4 regions of the Rossellomorea sp. GAMAL-10_SWC genome follow, and region 3 is predicted to be linked to each of the others. Evidence: riboswitches for the same ligand, from Rfam matches in the RefSeq annotation. Region 3 holds a riboswitch; each other region holds the start of a gene.
The links. A riboswitch is a leader RNA that binds a small molecule or an ion and turns the genes downstream of it on or off. The one in region 3 is predicted to bind S-adenosylmethionine.

Region 1 (4,379 bases), 2.2 Mb from region 3:
TACAGTTGTTGCGTGTATTTTAATTAATACCTCATCATCTTTTATTTTTGGTTTTTCAACTTCTGTTGTTTGAAGAACTTCTGGTGGACCATATTTTGTACATATAATCGCTTTCATTGGTTCCTCCATTACAAACTTTAATTGAGTCATTTAAACCTATGAAAAATGATTTTTAAGTATACCTCTATGTAGAATAAAACAGTGTGAATCTAACTAAACAAAAAAGACTGAATATAGCATATGCCATATTCAGCCTTAATCATTTATTATAGACCTGCTTCAGTTTTTAAAACTTCTGCTTTATCAGTACGCTCCCAAGGAAGATCGATATCTGTACGGCCAAAGTGACCATAAGCAGCAGTTTGTTTGTAAATTGGACGACGTAGGTCAAGCATTTTAATAATTCCAGCTGGACGTAGGTCGAAGTTGTTGCGAATTACTTCAACTAATTTTTCTTCTGAAACTTTACCTGTACCAAAAGTATCAATAGCGATTGAAACTGGTTTAGCTACACCAATTGCATATGCTAATTGAACTTCAGCTTTATCAGCTAAGCCAGCAGCCACGATGTTTTTCGCAACGTAACGTGCAGCGTAAGCAGCGGAACGGTCAACTTTAGTTGCATCTTTACCAGAGAATGCGCCACCACCGTGACGAGCATATCCACCGTAAGTATCAACAATAATTTTACGACCTGTTAAACCAGCATCCCCTTGAGGTCCACCGATTACGAAACGACCTGTTGGGTTGATAAAGAATTTTGTGTTTTCATCAATTAACTCAGCTGGTACAACTGGTTTAATTACAAGTTCTTTAATATCATTTTCAATTTGAGCTTGAGTAGCTTCTGGACCATGTTGTGTTGATACAACAATTGCATCAATACGAACTGGTTTGTTGTTTTCATCATACTCAACTGTTACTTGAGTTTTACCGTCTGGACGTAAGTAAGAAACTGTTTCATTTTTTCTAACTTCAGTTAAACGGCGAGCAATTTTGTGAGATAATGAAATTGGAAGTGGCATTAATTCAGGTGTTTCATTTACAGCAAAACCGAACATTAAACCTTGGTCTCCTGCACCGATTGCTTCAATTTCTTCATCTGTCATGCTACCTTCACGAGCTTCTAAAGCTTGGTCTACACCTAGAGCGATATCTGCTGATTGCTCATCGATAGAAGTTAAAACTGCACATGTATCTGCATCAAATCCGTATTTTGCACGGTCATAACCGATTTCACGGATTGTTTCGCGAACGATTTTTGGGATATCTACATAAGTAGAAGTTGTAATTTCACCTGCAACAAGTACTAAACCTGTTGTAACTGAAGTTTCCGCTGCTACACGAGCATTCGGATCATTTGCTAAAATTGCATCAAGAATTGAATCTGAGATTTGGTCACAGATTTTATCTGGATGTCCTTCTGTAACTGATTCTGAAGTAAATAAACGACGTTGTGACATTGAGTCCCCTCCTAAATTGAATGTGACGGATCTCTTTTTTCTCAACATAAGAATAAAAAGTTTGTTCCTATTCCTATGTTTCCCATTTAAGATAAAGATAACTCAGTGTAAATTACGAAATTGCCACTGTATTTAAGTTTTGAGCAAAAAAAAAGCCTTCCTCTTATCAAATATTACATGAGGAAAGGGTTCTTGGTTATTTACCTTTCGCTCTTATCGTCCAAGACATAAAAAAAGTCTTGCATCAGGTTCAGCACCTTTCACTAAAAGTGAGGTTGCTGGGCTTCGTAGGGCCTGTATCCCTCCACCTACTCGGGATAAGAGAGTATCCGTATGAAAAGTATCATATTAAAATTTCACTTTCTTGTCAACAATTTTCATCATAACTTAAACATAATTCTACAATAACTTTATCTCTACATTCATTTCTATTTAATGGGAAATTACTAATTATTATACTTACATTTAATAAACTACTTCATTAAATAAGTAAATTTTACTCAAATTTATTTTTTAATCAAATTCATAACACATTTTGCCAACTAATAGTATACACTATTAAAATAAATGTGTTATACTATTTATCGAGATACCTACATGGCAGACAAATTATATTTAAAGGATGGTATTAGTATATGAAGACAGTTGATGTAAACTTTGAATTAAACGAATTACTTACTAGTAATCAAGTGTATAACCAACTAAGCGTTTCTGAGTTAGTTGAAAAAGTCCTAACAAGACAAGAAGGAATTTTAACGTCAACAGGAGCAGTTAGCGTTTCAACAGGCAAATATACTGGACGTTCACCTAAAGATAAATTTATTGTTCAAGAGGCATCTGTTGAAAATTTAATCGATTGGGGTTCAGTAAATCAACCAATCTCTGCTGACGTATTCGAAAAATTATATAGCAAAGTACTTAACTACTTAAAAGATCGTAACGAATTATTCTTATTTAAAGGATTTGCTGGTGCTGACACGGAGTATCGTTTACCTATCCAAGTAATTAACGAATTTGCATGGCACAACTTATTTGCTCATCAATTATTTATTCGCCCAACTGAGCAAGAGCTGCAAACTCATGAAGCAGAATTTACAATTGTTTCTGCTCCAACATTTAAAGCAGACCCAGTAGTTGATGGAACAAATTCAGAAGCATTTGTTATTGTATCATTTGAAAAGAAAATTATCTTAATTGGTGGAACGGAATATGCTGGAGAAATGAAAAAATCTATTTTCTCAATCATGAATTTCCTATTACCACAAAATAATGTTTTACCAATGCACTGTTCTGCTAACGTAGGTAGCGAAGGCGATGTAGCATTATTCTTTGGACTTTCAGGAACTGGTAAAACTACATTATCTGCAGATGCAGACCGTAAGTTAATCGGTGATGATGAGCACGGCTGGTCAGATAATGGTGTATTCAATATTGAAGGCGGTTGCTACGCTAAATGTATCAATTTAACATTTGAAAAAGAGCCACAAATTTTCTCTGCAATTAAATTTGGTACAGTGTTAGAAAATGTTGTTGTTAAATCTGATAGCCGTTTAGCTGACTATGATGATACAACTTTAACAGAAAATACTCGTGCTGCATACCCAATGCAAGCAATTCAAAATATCATTGAGCCAAGTGTTGCTGGTCATCCGCATGCAATTATCTTTTTAACAGCTGATGCATTTGGAGTATTACCTCCAATCAGTAAACTAACAAAAGAGCAAGCTATGTACCACTTCTTAAGTGGATTTACTAGTAAATTAGCAGGTACTGAGCGTGGCGTTACTTCTCCACAAGTAACATTCTCAACATGTTTCGGATCACCATTCTTACCGCTTCCAGCTGTAGAATATGCAAAAATGCTTGGTGAAAAAATTGAAAAACATAATGTAAATGTATTCTTAGTAAACACTGGTTGGACTGGTGGAGAATATGGCGTTGGTAAACGTATGAATCTTTCTTACACAAGAGCAATGGTTCACGCTGCACTTGAAGGTGATTTAAACAACATTGAAACTACACAAGATGAGTTTTTCGGTTTAGCAATTCCAACTCATGTACCTGGTGTACCTGATAGCGTATTAGTTCCTTCAACTACTTGGGAAGACAAATCAGCTTATGATCAAAAAGCTCTTGAATTAGTAACTAAATTCAAAGAAAACTTCAAAAAATTTGAAGGCTTTGATGCTAAATTAGCTGAACTTGGTGGACCTTTAAAATAATCTAATAAAGTAAAATGTAAGGGCTGTCCAATAAGTCGGGATTTATGACTTTTTGGCAGCCTTTTTTTATTTAACAACTAGATTACTCATTAAAAGGAAATTTTTTACATTTAAAGAATAAGATTAATATAATATTGAATTTGACTGAATATCATTAATACTCACCAGTTATTTTATCGGATTTAATGGAGGATTTTAATGAGATCAATAAAGTTATTAACTCTGATTTTTTCATTTACAGCAATTTTATTAACTACCTATTTTTTACTTAATACTGGTACCTCGTCTCAAAAATTAGATAAGCATGATTCACAAACATCTAAAGAAAGTGAGCCGAATATTGAATCTTTATCCAAAAGATATTTTGAAATAAAAAATTCTGACAATCAATTACTTTATGGAGTTGAATATTATTTGGTCGTATCAGTACCGGAACGTTTTAAAAACGATATAAAAAATGGTCGAATAGAAATAGAACTACCTAAAAAAGTCCAATCAATATTTGGTGTCAATATTGAAGAAATAAATCATAATGAAGTATACGAAATCATAAATAGAAGAGCCGTTTTTGATCTCAATAGTTCTATTGCTACTTCAAATATGACAATAGATCAAAAAAATTATATTAAAAATAATAATGATTTCTACACTATAAAAATATATTCTAATAAAAATAAATTAATAAAAAGCGATG
Region 2 (4,379 bases), 740 kb from region 3:
GTAGCGTTGAGTCTGTAAAAACAGTATCTGAACTATATGCTCCAATCAGTGGTAAAGTAATCGAAGTAAACTCTGATCTAGATGAAAACCCTGAATTCGTAAACGAATCTCCATACGAAAAAGCATGGATGGTAGTTGTTGAAGCTACAAACGCTTCTCAACTTGATGAGTTAATGACTGCTGGTCAATACGAAGAAATGATTAATCAAGACTAATTATCTAAAATTAAGCGTCCAAATTGGGCGCTTTTTTATTTTATGTGTATAATTAATGTAATAAAGCTTAACTTATTTACATAAAACATTATTTAAAGGGACATTTTCATTTAGGTAAAAAAAGGAAACAACAAAAGGGAAATCGAATATACTATATACAAAAGATTTTTAGTCAAAAGTTTTTGAGTCCTATACATTAGGTGATGCCCAGTGAATATTGAAGATCAAAGAAAAGTTATCATTGTCGAAGGTACTACTGATAAGAGAAAAATACAGACGATTATAAAGGAGCCTGTAGATATTATCTGTACGAATGGTACAGTTGGTACTTCAAAGCTAGATGAGCTTGCTGAAATGTTAGATTTAAGAGAAATTTATGTGTTAGTAGATGCAGATGAGGCTGGTGAAAAGCTTAGAAGACTGTTAAAAAGAGAATTTCCACAGGCAGAGCATCTGTACATTGATAGAAGTTATCGAGAAGTGGCAACAGCTCCGAGTCAACATTTAGCTAGTGTATTATTAGGGGCGGATATTTTAGTATTTACAGATTATTTACGTACAAATTAAAGAGGATTAAAGATCATGCAGCAATGGACAAAGAATGAAATAATGCAAAGAATTCAATCAAAAGAGACGACAGTTATTTATATTTATACCGCAATGTGTGGTACATGCCAAGTAGCTTCTAAAATGCTAGAAATTGTAAATGAGATTCTGCCAAATTTACCTATAAGCAAGGTGAATATTAATGAAATAGTGGAAGAAGCTCAAAACTGGAAGGTTGAAAGTGTACCTTGTTTACTTATTTTTGAAAATGGGGAAATGAAACAAAAAATCTACGCTTTCCAGTCAGTACCATATTTACATGAATTGTTAAAAAAATATAATTTATATATTAAACGATGAGTGCATACTGAATGTTGCACTCTTTTTATTTGGCTTAAAATATTTCCTGATATTAGACATATTTCTCGGGAAATGAGTTGAATGCTGTAGAAATAAAATTAAAATATAGATTTTTATCAAAGTAAATGTCGAGCGAAATATAAAGAATACACCTCTTATCTATGAGAAAATAAGATTAAAGAATCCAAGAAGAGGTGTTTATTATGGAAATCAAGGAGTGGATAGGACAAGCTAGAAACTTATTTATAAAAAAAGAATATTTACAAATTATTTTGCCCATCGAAGAAAGAATTGTAGAATTTAACTGTCTAAATGAAAAATTATTTATAAAGTTAAGTAAAAAGGCTCCTTTTATAGAGATAATTGATCGTTCGATTCCGCAACTTAGAGTTAATTTTTCGAAAGATGGATGGGAATATTTAAATTCAGGTTCGCAAAGATTAGGACTTTTATTAAAACTGAAAGATGCTTCTTTTGAAGGGAACTATCGATTATTACTACTAATGGAAACGATTTTTCAATATACAAGTGTTGAAAACGAAAAAAAACTTTTAGAAAATTGTTGACAATTAGTGTCTAACTTTGTAGAATTGGACTTACGTTAAAGAAATTACGTTAAACAACTTAATAGATCGTAAGATTACTCTTATCGAGAGAGGTGGAGGGACTGTGCCCTGTGAAACCCAGCAACCGTCAATGAGATCGTCATTGAAATGGTGCTAATTCCTGCAAAGCATGTGCTTTGAGAGATGAGAGAAAGGAATACTTTTTGTATGTTAAACCTTTCTGCTCATATGAGTTGAAAGGTTTTTTTATTATTACGAGACTAAAAAAGTACTTTCTTACAAAAAATTGAAAGATGAGTTGTTAGAATGTTTTGAAAGGAGAACGAATGTATGATTCAAATAAATAATGTAAGTAAAATATACAAAGGTAAAAAGGGCACAGTTACCGCAGTACAAAATGTTTCGTTAACGATTGAAGCAGGTGAAATTTTTGGCATGATCGGATATAGCGGCGCAGGGAAAAGTACGCTATTACGTATGCTAAATGGGCTTGAGGCGCCTACATCAGGTGAAGTCATTATAAATGGTCAATCGATTTCGAAATGTTCATCTAGTCAGTTAAGAAAAGCAAGACAGAAAATAGGGATGATTTTTCAGCATTTCAATTTATTGTGGTCAAGAACTGTATTAGAAAATATACTTTTCCCACTTGAAATTGCTAAGGTTCCAAAAAAAGAAAGCATTAATCGTGCGAAAGAATTAATCAAACTTGTAGGTCTTAAAGGTAGAGAGAATGCTTATCCTTCTGAACTTAGTGGAGGTCAAAAGCAACGCGTCGGAATTGCAAGAGCACTTGCTAATAACCCAGATGTTCTTTTATGCGATGAAGCGACTTCTGCATTGGATCCAGAGACAACAGATTCAATATTAGCTTTACTGACAAATATTAATAAACAGCTTGGTATTACAATTATCCTAATTACTCATGAAATGCATGTTATACAAAAGATATGCCAACGAGTAGCTGTAATGGAAAACGGAAATGTAGTAGAAGAAGGCCATGTTGTTGATGTATTTACTCGTCCAAAACAAGCAATTACAAAGAAATTTGTAACACAAATCAAAGGCAATGATGAAGACAGTAAAGTAATTTCTGAAGGTGATGGGAAGGATAATACTTACAAGCTAACCTTTAAAAATGGTCAAGCAGATCAGCCGCATATTTCTGAGGTTGTTAAGCACTTTGATATTGAGATTAACATTTTACAAGGAAAAATTGTTCAAACTGCTGAAGGCTCTTATGGGACAATGAAGATTCAACTTGTTGGAGACATAAATAACATCAAAGAAGCAATTGCTTACTTAGAATCAAAACAAGTTGAAGTGGAGGTAGCATAAGATGACACAACTTTTTCCGAATGTTGATTGGGATGCAATGCTTTTAGCTACTCAAGAAACATTATTCATGACAGTAATAGCTGCGCTTGCAACGTTCATTTTTGGACTAATTATAGGTTTATTCTTATTTTTAACTAGTAAAGACCAGTTGCTTGAAAATAAATTTTTTAATACAATCCTAGCAGCGTTTGTAAATATTTTTCGTTCAATACCGTTTATCATTTTAATTATTTTATTAATTCCATTTACGATCTTTATACTTGGCTCTATGCTTGGAGCAAAAGCAGCATTACCTGCATTAATTATTGGTGCTGCACCATTCTATGCAAGGATGGTCGAAATCGGATTACGTGAAATTGATAAAGGTGTAATCGAAGCTGCAAGAGCAATGGGGGCTAGTACCTTTACAATCATCCTAAAAGTATTAATTCCAGAAGCATTACCAGCAATTATTTCAGGCTTAACTGTTACTACAATCGCAATTGTTGGTTATACTGCAATGGCTGGTGTAGTAGGTGGTGGTGGACTTGGTAACTTAGCATTTATGGAAGGATACCAACGTTCTAATAACCAAGTAACGCTTGTTGCGACAGTAATTATTTTATTAATCGTATTCATTCTTCAATTTATTGGTGATTTAGTAACAACAAAAATAGATAAACGAGCTTAATCATATAAGGGAGGAACTAACAATGAAATTCAAAAAAATCGTAGGAATTTTAGGAGCAGGTGTTTTAGCATTATCTTTAGCAGCATGTAATAAAGGTGGAGAAGATAAAAATAAAGAATTAGTGGTTGGTGCATCAAATGTACCTCACGCAGTTATTTTAGAACAAGCTAAACCAATCCTTAAAAAAGAAGGAATTAACTTAAAAATTGTTAAATTCCAAGATTATGTATTACCAAATAAAGCACTTGCTTCAAAAGAATTAGATGCAAACTATTTCCAACACATTCCATATTTAGAAGCTCAAATGAAAGAAAATGGTTATAAATTTGAAAATGCTGGTGGAATCCACATCGAGCCGATCGGAGTTTACTCTAAAAAATATAAGAGCTTAGATGAGCTGCCAGATGGAGCTAAAATTATCATGAGTAGCTCAGTAGCTGACCATGGTCGTATGTTAAGCTTATTACAACAAGTAGGTTTAATTAAACTTAAAGCTGGAATTGATCCAACTACTGCTCAAATTAAAGACATTGCTGAGAATCCAAAACACTTAAAATTCCAAGCTGATGTAGACGCTGGAATGCTTCCAAAAGTTTATCAAAACAATGAAGGCGATGCAGTGTTAATTAACACAAACTACGCGATTGATGCTGGATTAAACCCAATGAAGGATGCTATTGCTTT
Region 3 (4,379 bases):
AGCAAGCACAACTTGTAAGTTCCATCATGATTATTATTACAGCATTTGTTGCCATTTCTAATTTTACGATCCCAATCAGTTCAATGAGTTTCTCAATTCGATGTATTAGATACCCACTGATTATATTAGCAACTCTATTTGGAATGGTTGGATTAGTCGGAGGTATGCTTCTACTTATCTGTTATTTAGCTAATAAGCGAAGCTTTGGGACTCCTTTTTTAGCGATTGAATGGGGATCTTCCGATAAAGTTGAAACGATAAGTGAGAACCCAAAGGAGGGGCAAAGCTAGTTGACTCGTCACTTTTACAATACTGTACTGTTAACAATGATGTTGAACATTATTATCAATGTACCAATGGTTTTAATTGGCGAACGATTTAATGGGTCTCTTATATCTATGGTGTTAAGTATTTTAATTGGCGGAATTTTTATTTATTTGTTTACGATCGGAATAAGTAAATTTCCTAATAAAGGATTGCCTGAAATTTTTACCAATCGGCTACCCTCATTTATTAAAAACACTTACTTAGCATTTTTAGGCATTATGTGGTTGGCTGCAGGAGCATTTGTTTTAATTTCATTTACTTATATAACTGTACTGTACTTAACTCCTGAGTTAAATATGAAATACGTTTTAGCTTTTTTTCTAGTTATTGTTATATTTGGAGCAAATACTCATACAAAATCAATACTAAACGTTATTGAAATAATGGTTCTTGTTGCTACTCCAATTGTTTTTTTTATCGTTTATAAAGCTATGTCAAGCAAATATTTTTATTTCGTCCATATTAAAAGAATTCTCCACTACTTTTGGCAAATGCCTAGTTATAGCTCTATTACTGCTGCTACTTATTTTTTCACAGGGTATATAAATTTAGCAATCCTCAATCGTTATCTTGATACTAAAAAGGTTGTAAAATTTCTTTGGGTTTTGCCTTTAATCGGATTAGTGGTAATTAGTTTTACATTTTTCGTCCCAATTGCTTTTTTAGGTGTAAAAGGAGTCAATGAAGTAGTGTTTCCTTGGATCTTTATAACTGATTCTCTAAGAATGGAATATGGGTTTATCGAAAGAGTGCTATATTTGATGCTTTATATATTCCTTTTATTGTCATTTCTATTTGGCATATTAACATGGCATGTTGGTTTAAAACTATTTGAAGGAATGTTTTTTAATTATAATTTGAAACCTGCTAAAAAAAGGAAATATTATGGGTTTATGATCTTACTATTTTTTGGAGTCGTTACGATGATACTGCAGATGATTATGAACGAAAGAGAATTATTTGATCTGATTAAAATATGGCAAAATATCCGTTTTCCAGCTGAAGTTATATTAGTATTTTTGATTTTTTTCTTATCTCGGAGGCAAAGAGCATGAAACGTATTTTAACGTTGTTGTTAATTATGGAATTAAGTTTTATGTCTGGTTGCCAATTACTTGATGTTGATAAACGTTTTTTTGTCGTAGGGATAGGAATCGACCAAACAGATGAAAATGGGGTCTACCTTGTGTCAGTGAAATTAGCAATCCCTTCAGCACAGGTTGGAGCAGGTAAGTCAGATTTTCAAATTATCTCTCAAAAATCAACTTCAGTTTCTGAGGCAATTAGAATAATCCAATCTTTAGTAGATAAAAAATTAGATTTTGCTCATTGTAGGGTAATCCTTATCGATAAAGAGCTACTAGTTGAAAACCAAATAGATTTGATGAAGTGGTTTATTAAACGGCCAGATATTCAAGGCGTTGCTTATGTAGCTGTAGGAGAACCTTCTGCAAAAGAAACTTTATCATGGAAGGTCAAATCAGAGAGATTAGCGGGTAACGCTGTTGTGTTAGCTTTTAATGAAGAATCAAATAGGTCACCATACGTTATGGCAGAGATACTTAATGATTATTATATGCGATTGAAGGAAAACGGTATAGATCCATATTTACCTATTATTGAACCGTTCGATAGTTCCTTTAAAATTAATACTTCCGCCGTTTTTAAAGGAACAAAATTTAAAGCAGTATTAAATCGCGATGAAACAAGATTACTTAATGAGCTATTAAATCCAAAAAAAACAACATTAATTAATGTTGGAAAAGGAAAAAATCAATTTTATGTAAGTGCTGGAAATACGAAATCTGACATGAAAATCGTTGTCCCTAAAAGTAAAAAGCCATATGTAGACGTTCATATAAAGGTAAAAGGATTTATTGAAGAATCTAAAAAATCATTACATCAAAATAGAGAATTGAAAGAGTATGAGAAAAAAGCATCAATCATTTTGAGCTCAAGAACAAAAAAATTTCTAGTACGTCTACAGGAATTAAATGTTGATCCACTTGGACTTGGCTTAAACTATCAAGCAAAATACGGAGTGACAAAAAAAGAAATATATAAGTGGGAAGAAATTTATCCGAAACTTGAATTTCGAGTAAAATCAGAAGTGAAACTAAAGGGAACTGGTACTATGTATTAAATTCGATTTAATGTCAATTAAATAATTATAAAACTTTATTTTTTCTAATAAATACAACGATCAAAGCGCTATCTTAATAAAATGTTTGAATTCCCTTATTGACAATGTGTTTACTAGGATTTATGATTCAGTTAAAGAAATTACATAATTCAAACTTATCGAGAGTGACCGAGGGATCAGGCCCTATGACGTCCGGCAACCTCCTTATTTAGGAACGGTGCCACTTCCTGCAGAATGAAATCATTCTGATAGATAAGTCGAAAACAATTGTTTCCGATGCCTCTTTCTGAATGAAAGAGGCTTTTTTCTTTTTTTATTTATTTCGCGGAAGGTTAAACAAAAACTGAATTCCACTATATATAAATCCAACTTAACCAATGCGAAAACTAGACAATTTTGAGGATGAAGGAGAGAATAGAAATGAAATATGGTTTTTGGTTACCGATTTTTGGAGGATGGTTACGTAATGTGGATGACGAAAGCATGCCATCAACATTTGAATATGCTAAAGCGGTCATTCAATCAGCTGAAAGATGGGGATATTCGACTACTTTAATTGCTGAATTATATTTAAACGATATTAAAGGTCCAGAGCATGATTCACTTGAAGCTTGGTCAACAGCAGCAGCACTTGCTGCAGTAACGGAAAAAATCGAAATTATGACTGCGATTCGTCCAGGTTTTCATAATCCTGCAGTAACAGCAAAAATGGCTGCTAATATCGATCAAATCAGTAACGGTCGTTTTACGCTAAACGTCGTTTCTGCATGGTGGGCAGAAGAGGCTCGTCAATATGGCGGTATTTTTACAGAACATGATGAGCGTTATGCTCGTACAGAGGAGTTTATTGATGTCCTAAAAGGCTTATGGACAGAAGAAACGTTCAATTATTCAGGGAAATTTTACGACTTAAAGGATACGAAACTTGCTCCAAAACCTGTCCAAAGACCAAACCCGATTCTTTATGCAGGTGGTGAAAGTGAAAAAGGTAAGCAAACAATCGTTGAAAAATGTGACGCATATGTGATGCACGGTGGAACAATTGAAGAAATTAATCAGAAAGTAACAGATATGAAAGTACGCCGTGAACAAACTGGTAATGCACCTTTAAGTTCTTTCGGTATGGCTGCTTATGTTATTTGTAGAGATACAGAAGAAGAGGCTTTGGCTGAGCTAGAAAAAATTACAACAGTGAAAGATTCAAGCGGATATGCTGGTTTTAAAGACTTCACGACAAAATCACAATTAGAGCAACAAATACAATTACAAGATTACTCAGTTTCTAATCGTGGTCTTAGACCAAAACTAGTAGGAACACCAGAGCAAATTGCAGACCGAATTTTACAATTTGAAGAAGCTGGCTTAGACTTATTATTATTACAATTTTCACCTCAACTAGAGGAAATGGAACGCTTTTCAAAGCAAGTTATGCCATTAGTAGAACAAAAACGTAGTTTAATAAAAAGCTAGAAAGGGGATTTAAAGATGAGCAAAGTATACGTAATTCATGAAAATAGTGAGTGGACTGTGCATTTAACAAAAAGATTAGAGGAGCTTGGAGTTCCTTATGAGGAATGGCATCTAGACGAAGGTACGGTAGATTTATCAACTGAACCACCAGAAGGGATCTTTTATAGCAGAATGAGTGCTTCTTCTCATACACGTGATCATCGTTTCGCAGCGGAATTTACTGGGCAAGTATTAGCTTGGCTTGAAGCACATGGTCGTACGGTGTTAAATGGCACGAATGCCTTGAAGCTAGAAGTTAGTAAGGTTTTACAATATTTAGAGTTAAACAAATATGGTGTTAAAACGCCAAAAACGATTGCAGCTGTTGGTAAAGAAAACATTCTTAAAGCAGCTAATAGCTTTGAAGGACAGTCATTTATTACGAAGCATAATCGCGCTG
Region 4 (4,379 bases), 1.9 Mb from region 3:
GCAAGGAAGGGATCGTTTCAAATGCCAATAGATCTGCACCTGCTTCAATTAACGCTGACATTCTCGAACGGTGAAAGTCTGCTAATGTTTTATCTGTCACACCATAGTTGCCTACATACTCTGAACCATCTGCAAGGTATGCCCCGTACGGCCCAACCGATGCAACAACCAATGGTTTAGGCCTATTCGTTTGCTTATTTTCCTTCCAAAAATCATCTCTTGCCCTTCTTGCAAGTAACACCGTTTTCTTAATTAATTCCAAAGCTTCCTGTTCTTGTATTCCACGCGCGGAAAAACCACTAATAGTAGCTTGATAGCTTGCTGTTATGGCACAGTCCGCACCAGCACGAAAATAGTCCGAATGAACCTGATAAATAAGTTCCGGATTTTCTAGTAACACACGTGCCGACCAAAGGGGATCGTCCAAATTACATCCATGCGCCTCCAATTCTGTAGCTAATGCTCCGTCAAGAAGCATAATGGAATGTTGGGATAAAATAGCATCAATTGGATTGACTTTGTTCGACATAATCTACGCCCCTCTTTTTTAAATTTTTTGTTAGATAATAACTTCCATAGCAAAACAAAATAAACGGTATGCCGCAATATAAGGCAATTCTCTGTGTTGGATCGAATGCAATTCCAATACACGATGCCAGACAAAGGATAAAAGAAGCAATTGGTACTAATGGATACAGTGGTGTGCGGTAAATCAAGTCCTTTTCAGAATTTCCTTCTTTCAAAAATTGTCTGCGAAATAGGAACTGGGAAGTACTAATACTCATCCAAACTACAACTACTGCTAGACCGGAAATGGAAACAAGTACGATATAGACAGTATCTGGTGCCACAATACTTGAGAGCAAAGCCAAAGCTCCACCCACCATGCTGAAAATGACGGCATTGATTGGAACACCTTGCTTCGTCATTTTTCCAAAAATCGGAGATATCGTATTCTTATTAGCAAGCGACCAAAGCATTCTAGAAGAGGCATAAAGGCCTGAGTTTGCCGCAGATAAAATAGCTGTTAAAATAACGAAATTCATTATGTCAGCTGAATATGGCACCCCAATTCGTTCTAGAACTGCAACAAAAGGGCTCTCTAATACACCAGCATCGGAAATAGGCAATAACGCAGATAAAACAAAAATCGTTCCTACAAAAAAGATGATCAATCTCCACAGAGTAGTTCGAATGGCCTTCGGTATCATTTTTTCCGGGTTCGCGGTTTCTCCAGCTGCAATGCCTATTAATTCTGTTCCCGAAAAAGCAAAATTAACCGAAAGCATGGTCATTATAATGCCCGTAGCACCATGAGGAAATAAACCTTCACTTGTAAAATTAGAAAATAATGGTGCTGCTTTTGAATGACTCATCGGAAGAAACCCTTGCATTGCCGCTGCTCCTAAAACAATAAAAATCACAATAGCAATAACCTTTATCGATGAAAACCAAAATTCGGATTCGGCGAAAAATTTAACAGTCATGACATTTAATACAAAGATCAAAATGGCAAAAATAGCACTCCATATCCAAACATTAATCGATGGAAACCATCGCTTCATAAGTAATCCTGCGGCTGTAAATTCAGAACCTAAAGCAACAGTCCAAGTTAACCAATACAACCAGGCTACTGTATACCCTGTACCCGGTCCAATGTATTTAACTGCATAACTGTGAAATGAGCCCGTTTCAGGCATATGTACGGAAAGCTCTCCTAAACATAGCATAACTAGATAAACCACTAGCGCACCAATAAGATAGGATAGTATTGTTCCAAACGGGCCAGCTTGTTGAATAGTGTAGCCCGAGCTTAAGAATAAGCCAGTTCCAATCACCCCACCAAGCGATAGCATGACTAAATGACGTGCTTGCATGTTCCTTTGAAATTCTTGCCCCTTTTTGTTCCCCATTACTACTCTCCTTTAGTTACTATCCAGAAAAAACAAAAACGCACTCTAAAAAAGAGTGCGCTACTGACAAATAAAAACGGAAGCTCTCATCTATCAGGTTATCACCCGCTGGAATTAGCACAGTGTCTACTTAAGCAGACCTGTTGCTGAGGCTTCAAAGGGCCAGTCCCTCCACCTCTCTGGATAAGAAATATTTTTTTATAACCATATCAATCCATTCGATAATTGTCAAGATAATTCGGTTTTTTTAAAAAATTATCAATTATTGACTTACTATTTTATCATTTCTTATGCAACTATTCTGCCATTTTGTTGAATAAAAAAAGCGATCATCTATTGAAGAATTGCAAGTTTTAGTTACATAAGACATTTAGTGACGTAACAAATCGTTTAATGACAAAATAAATATAAGGATACCACTAAATAATGTAAGGAAACTTATAAATTTTGGTTTTACAACTTGTATATTATTATATATTAACTAATCAAATTTTAAATCAATTGAAGATTAGTATTACATCACTATTAACAACATAATGAATATAAAAAAACTTATGTTTAGACATGAATTTCACTTTATGCTAGAAATGTTTAGAAAATTAATTTAATTTAAAAAATTCCTATTGACATAAAAACGCACTATATTGCATAATGTATAAAAATCAAAAATTGAAAATCGTCGAAGGGAACTAGTACATATATCTTCTTGCGAAAGAGAGTGGAATTCACCGGCTGAAAGATTCCTCGTATAGAAAGTATCGAACCTATCCCTGAGTCTTAAACGAAAGTTTAGGCGTATACCTTCGTTATAGGTGTCAAGCGGATATATATATTTATATCAATAAAGGTGGTACCGCGGAACAATGACCGTTTCGTCCTTTTTATTAAGGGCGAAGCGGTCATTTTTATTTTGCTCTTTATTGCTAAATAGCATGTTAGAAGTTTAATTTACAAAAAAATTCACATTTTAGAATAGGAGGGACAAAAGTGAAAAAACAGCGAATTGTCGTGAAAATTGGAAGCAGTTCCTTGGCAGTTAATCATGGAGGTATCTCTGAGGAACAGCTTTCTGATCATGTTGCTGCTTTGGCGCAATTGAAACAGGAAGGACATGAAGTGTTGCTGGTTACATCTGGGGCAATTGCTGCAGGTTTTTCTGCTCTTGGGTATCCAAGTCGACCTGTAACAATTAAAGGGAAGCAGGCTGCCGCAGCTGTAGGACAAAGTCTGTTAATGCAGGCGTATACGGAGGAATTCCGTAAATATGGTATCGTTACCGCGCAGATTTTGCTGACGAGAAATGATTTTTCTAGAAAAGATCAATACAGTAATGCATATGCCACTTTAGGAGAGCTACTAAATCGTTCCTCTCTTCCAATAATTAATGAAAATGATTCAATTTCTTTAGAGGAGCTGACTTTTGGTGATAATGATATGCTGTCAGCTTTAGTGAGTGGGCTTGTTTCGGCGGATATGCTCATGATTTTTACGGATGTGAACGGTTTATATGACCAAAACCCTCAGAAAAATGCGGACGCGAAAAAGTATTATTTCCTCCCTGAGGTTACGGAAGAAATTGCTTCTCTTGCTGAAGATGCGGGCTCAAAACTTGGGACTGGCGGTATGAGATCAAAAATCGATGCTGCAAAGACGGCACTATCTCTTGGAGTGAGTGTATTTATCGGAACAGGACGTGGACAGGAGAAGTTTTTAGATGTTTTGAAGGGTAAAGGTGATGGAACGTATATCGGTAATGCTCCTCAAAAAGTGATTAAGATGAACAAGCAATGGATCGCGCTACATTCGCTTGTTAGTGGACAAATTGAAGTAGATGCCGGGGCAGCCTCAGCCATCATTCATCATGGAAAAAGTCTTCTTCCTGCTGGTGTTACTAATGTGTCTGGGTTCTTTCGAGCGGGCGAAGTTGTGGAGGTCATCACACAACAAGGACTCTTGATAGGGAAAGGTCAGTGTAGATATAGTGCAGAGGAACTACAGGATATAAAAGGGATGCAGAGTCACGTCATTCAGGCTCAAGGCGTAAGACATAGCTATGAAGTCATTCATAGGGATAATTGGGTTTCATTTTAAGAATAGAGAGGATCCGTTCAAGTGAAGAGGGCGGAATCCTCCATCCTAAATCTGATTGATTCACCTAATATCTATGTAGAAAAGTCTTGGATGATCGTTCCAAGTTGTCAAAGTTAAACATGCCTCAAGTTTTTATATTTTGAATCTTTAAAGGAGGAAATGAAGATGAATGAAGTATTAGAAAAGGGACAAAAAGCGAAAAAGATAGCTGGAGAACTTGTTCTCAAATCCACAGTTCAAAAAAACAAGGCACTTGCTGCGATTGCGGATCAATTGATAATAGAAACACCCTATATTTTGGAGGAGAACAAAAGAGATATTGAAGTAGGTAAAGCAAAAGGAATGTCTGCTTCTATACTTGACCGCCTTACGCTG

Region 1: linked by a shared signal. The riboswitch ahead of metK (methionine adenosyltransferase) and the one ahead of V5E38_RS03330 (LLM class oxidoreductase) in region 3 are both predicted to bind S-adenosylmethionine.
Region 2: linked by a shared signal. The riboswitch ahead of V5E38_RS23800 (methionine ABC transporter ATP-binding protein) and the one ahead of V5E38_RS03330 (LLM class oxidoreductase) in region 3 are both predicted to bind S-adenosylmethionine.
Region 4: linked by a shared signal. The riboswitch ahead of mmuP (amino acid permease) and the one ahead of V5E38_RS03330 (LLM class oxidoreductase) in region 3 are both predicted to bind S-adenosylmethionine.

What each region holds. Positions count from the first base shown of each region.
Region 1 is NZ_CP144911.1:3,487,461-3,491,839, forward strand. It holds gene V5E38_RS17245 (NAD(P)-dependent alcohol dehydrogenase) at 1-117, opposite strand, end outside; gene metK (methionine adenosyltransferase) at 267-1,463, opposite strand; SAM riboswitch class I at 1,674-1,787, opposite strand; gene pckA (phosphoenolpyruvate carboxykinase (ATP)) at 2,099-3,685, shown strand; gene V5E38_RS17260 (hypothetical protein) at 3,884-4,379, shown strand, end outside.
Region 2 is NZ_CP144911.1:4,932,340-4,936,718, forward strand. It holds gene gcvH (glycine cleavage system protein GcvH) at 1-215, shown strand, start outside; gene V5E38_RS23785 (ribonuclease M5) at 432-782, shown strand; gene V5E38_RS23790 (thioredoxin family protein) at 798-1,121, shown strand; gene V5E38_RS23795 (hypothetical protein) at 1,325-1,687, shown strand; SAM riboswitch class I at 1,765-1,877, shown strand; gene V5E38_RS23800 (methionine ABC transporter ATP-binding protein) at 2,018-3,025, shown strand; gene V5E38_RS23805 (methionine ABC transporter permease) at 3,027-3,695, shown strand; gene metQ (MetQ/NlpA family ABC transporter substrate-binding protein) at 3,718-4,379, shown strand, end outside.
Region 3 is NZ_CP144911.1:680,055-684,433, forward strand. It holds gene V5E38_RS03315 (spore germination protein) at 1-290, shown strand, start outside; gene V5E38_RS03320 (SLC5/6 family protein) at 291-1,382, shown strand; gene V5E38_RS03325 (Ger(x)C family spore germination protein) at 1,379-2,470, shown strand; SAM riboswitch class I at 2,623-2,729, shown strand; gene V5E38_RS03330 (LLM class oxidoreductase) at 2,891-3,940, shown strand; gene V5E38_RS03335 (ATP-grasp domain-containing protein) at 3,956-4,379, shown strand, end outside.
Region 4 is NZ_CP144911.1:3,768,670-3,773,048, forward strand. It holds gene mmuM (homocysteine S-methyltransferase) at 1-529, opposite strand, end outside; gene mmuP (amino acid permease) at 504-1,913, opposite strand; SAM riboswitch class I at 1,997-2,103, opposite strand; T-box leader at 2,584-2,796, shown strand; gene proB (glutamate 5-kinase) at 2,901-4,004, shown strand; gene V5E38_RS18445 (glutamate-5-semialdehyde dehydrogenase) at 4,170-4,379, shown strand, end outside.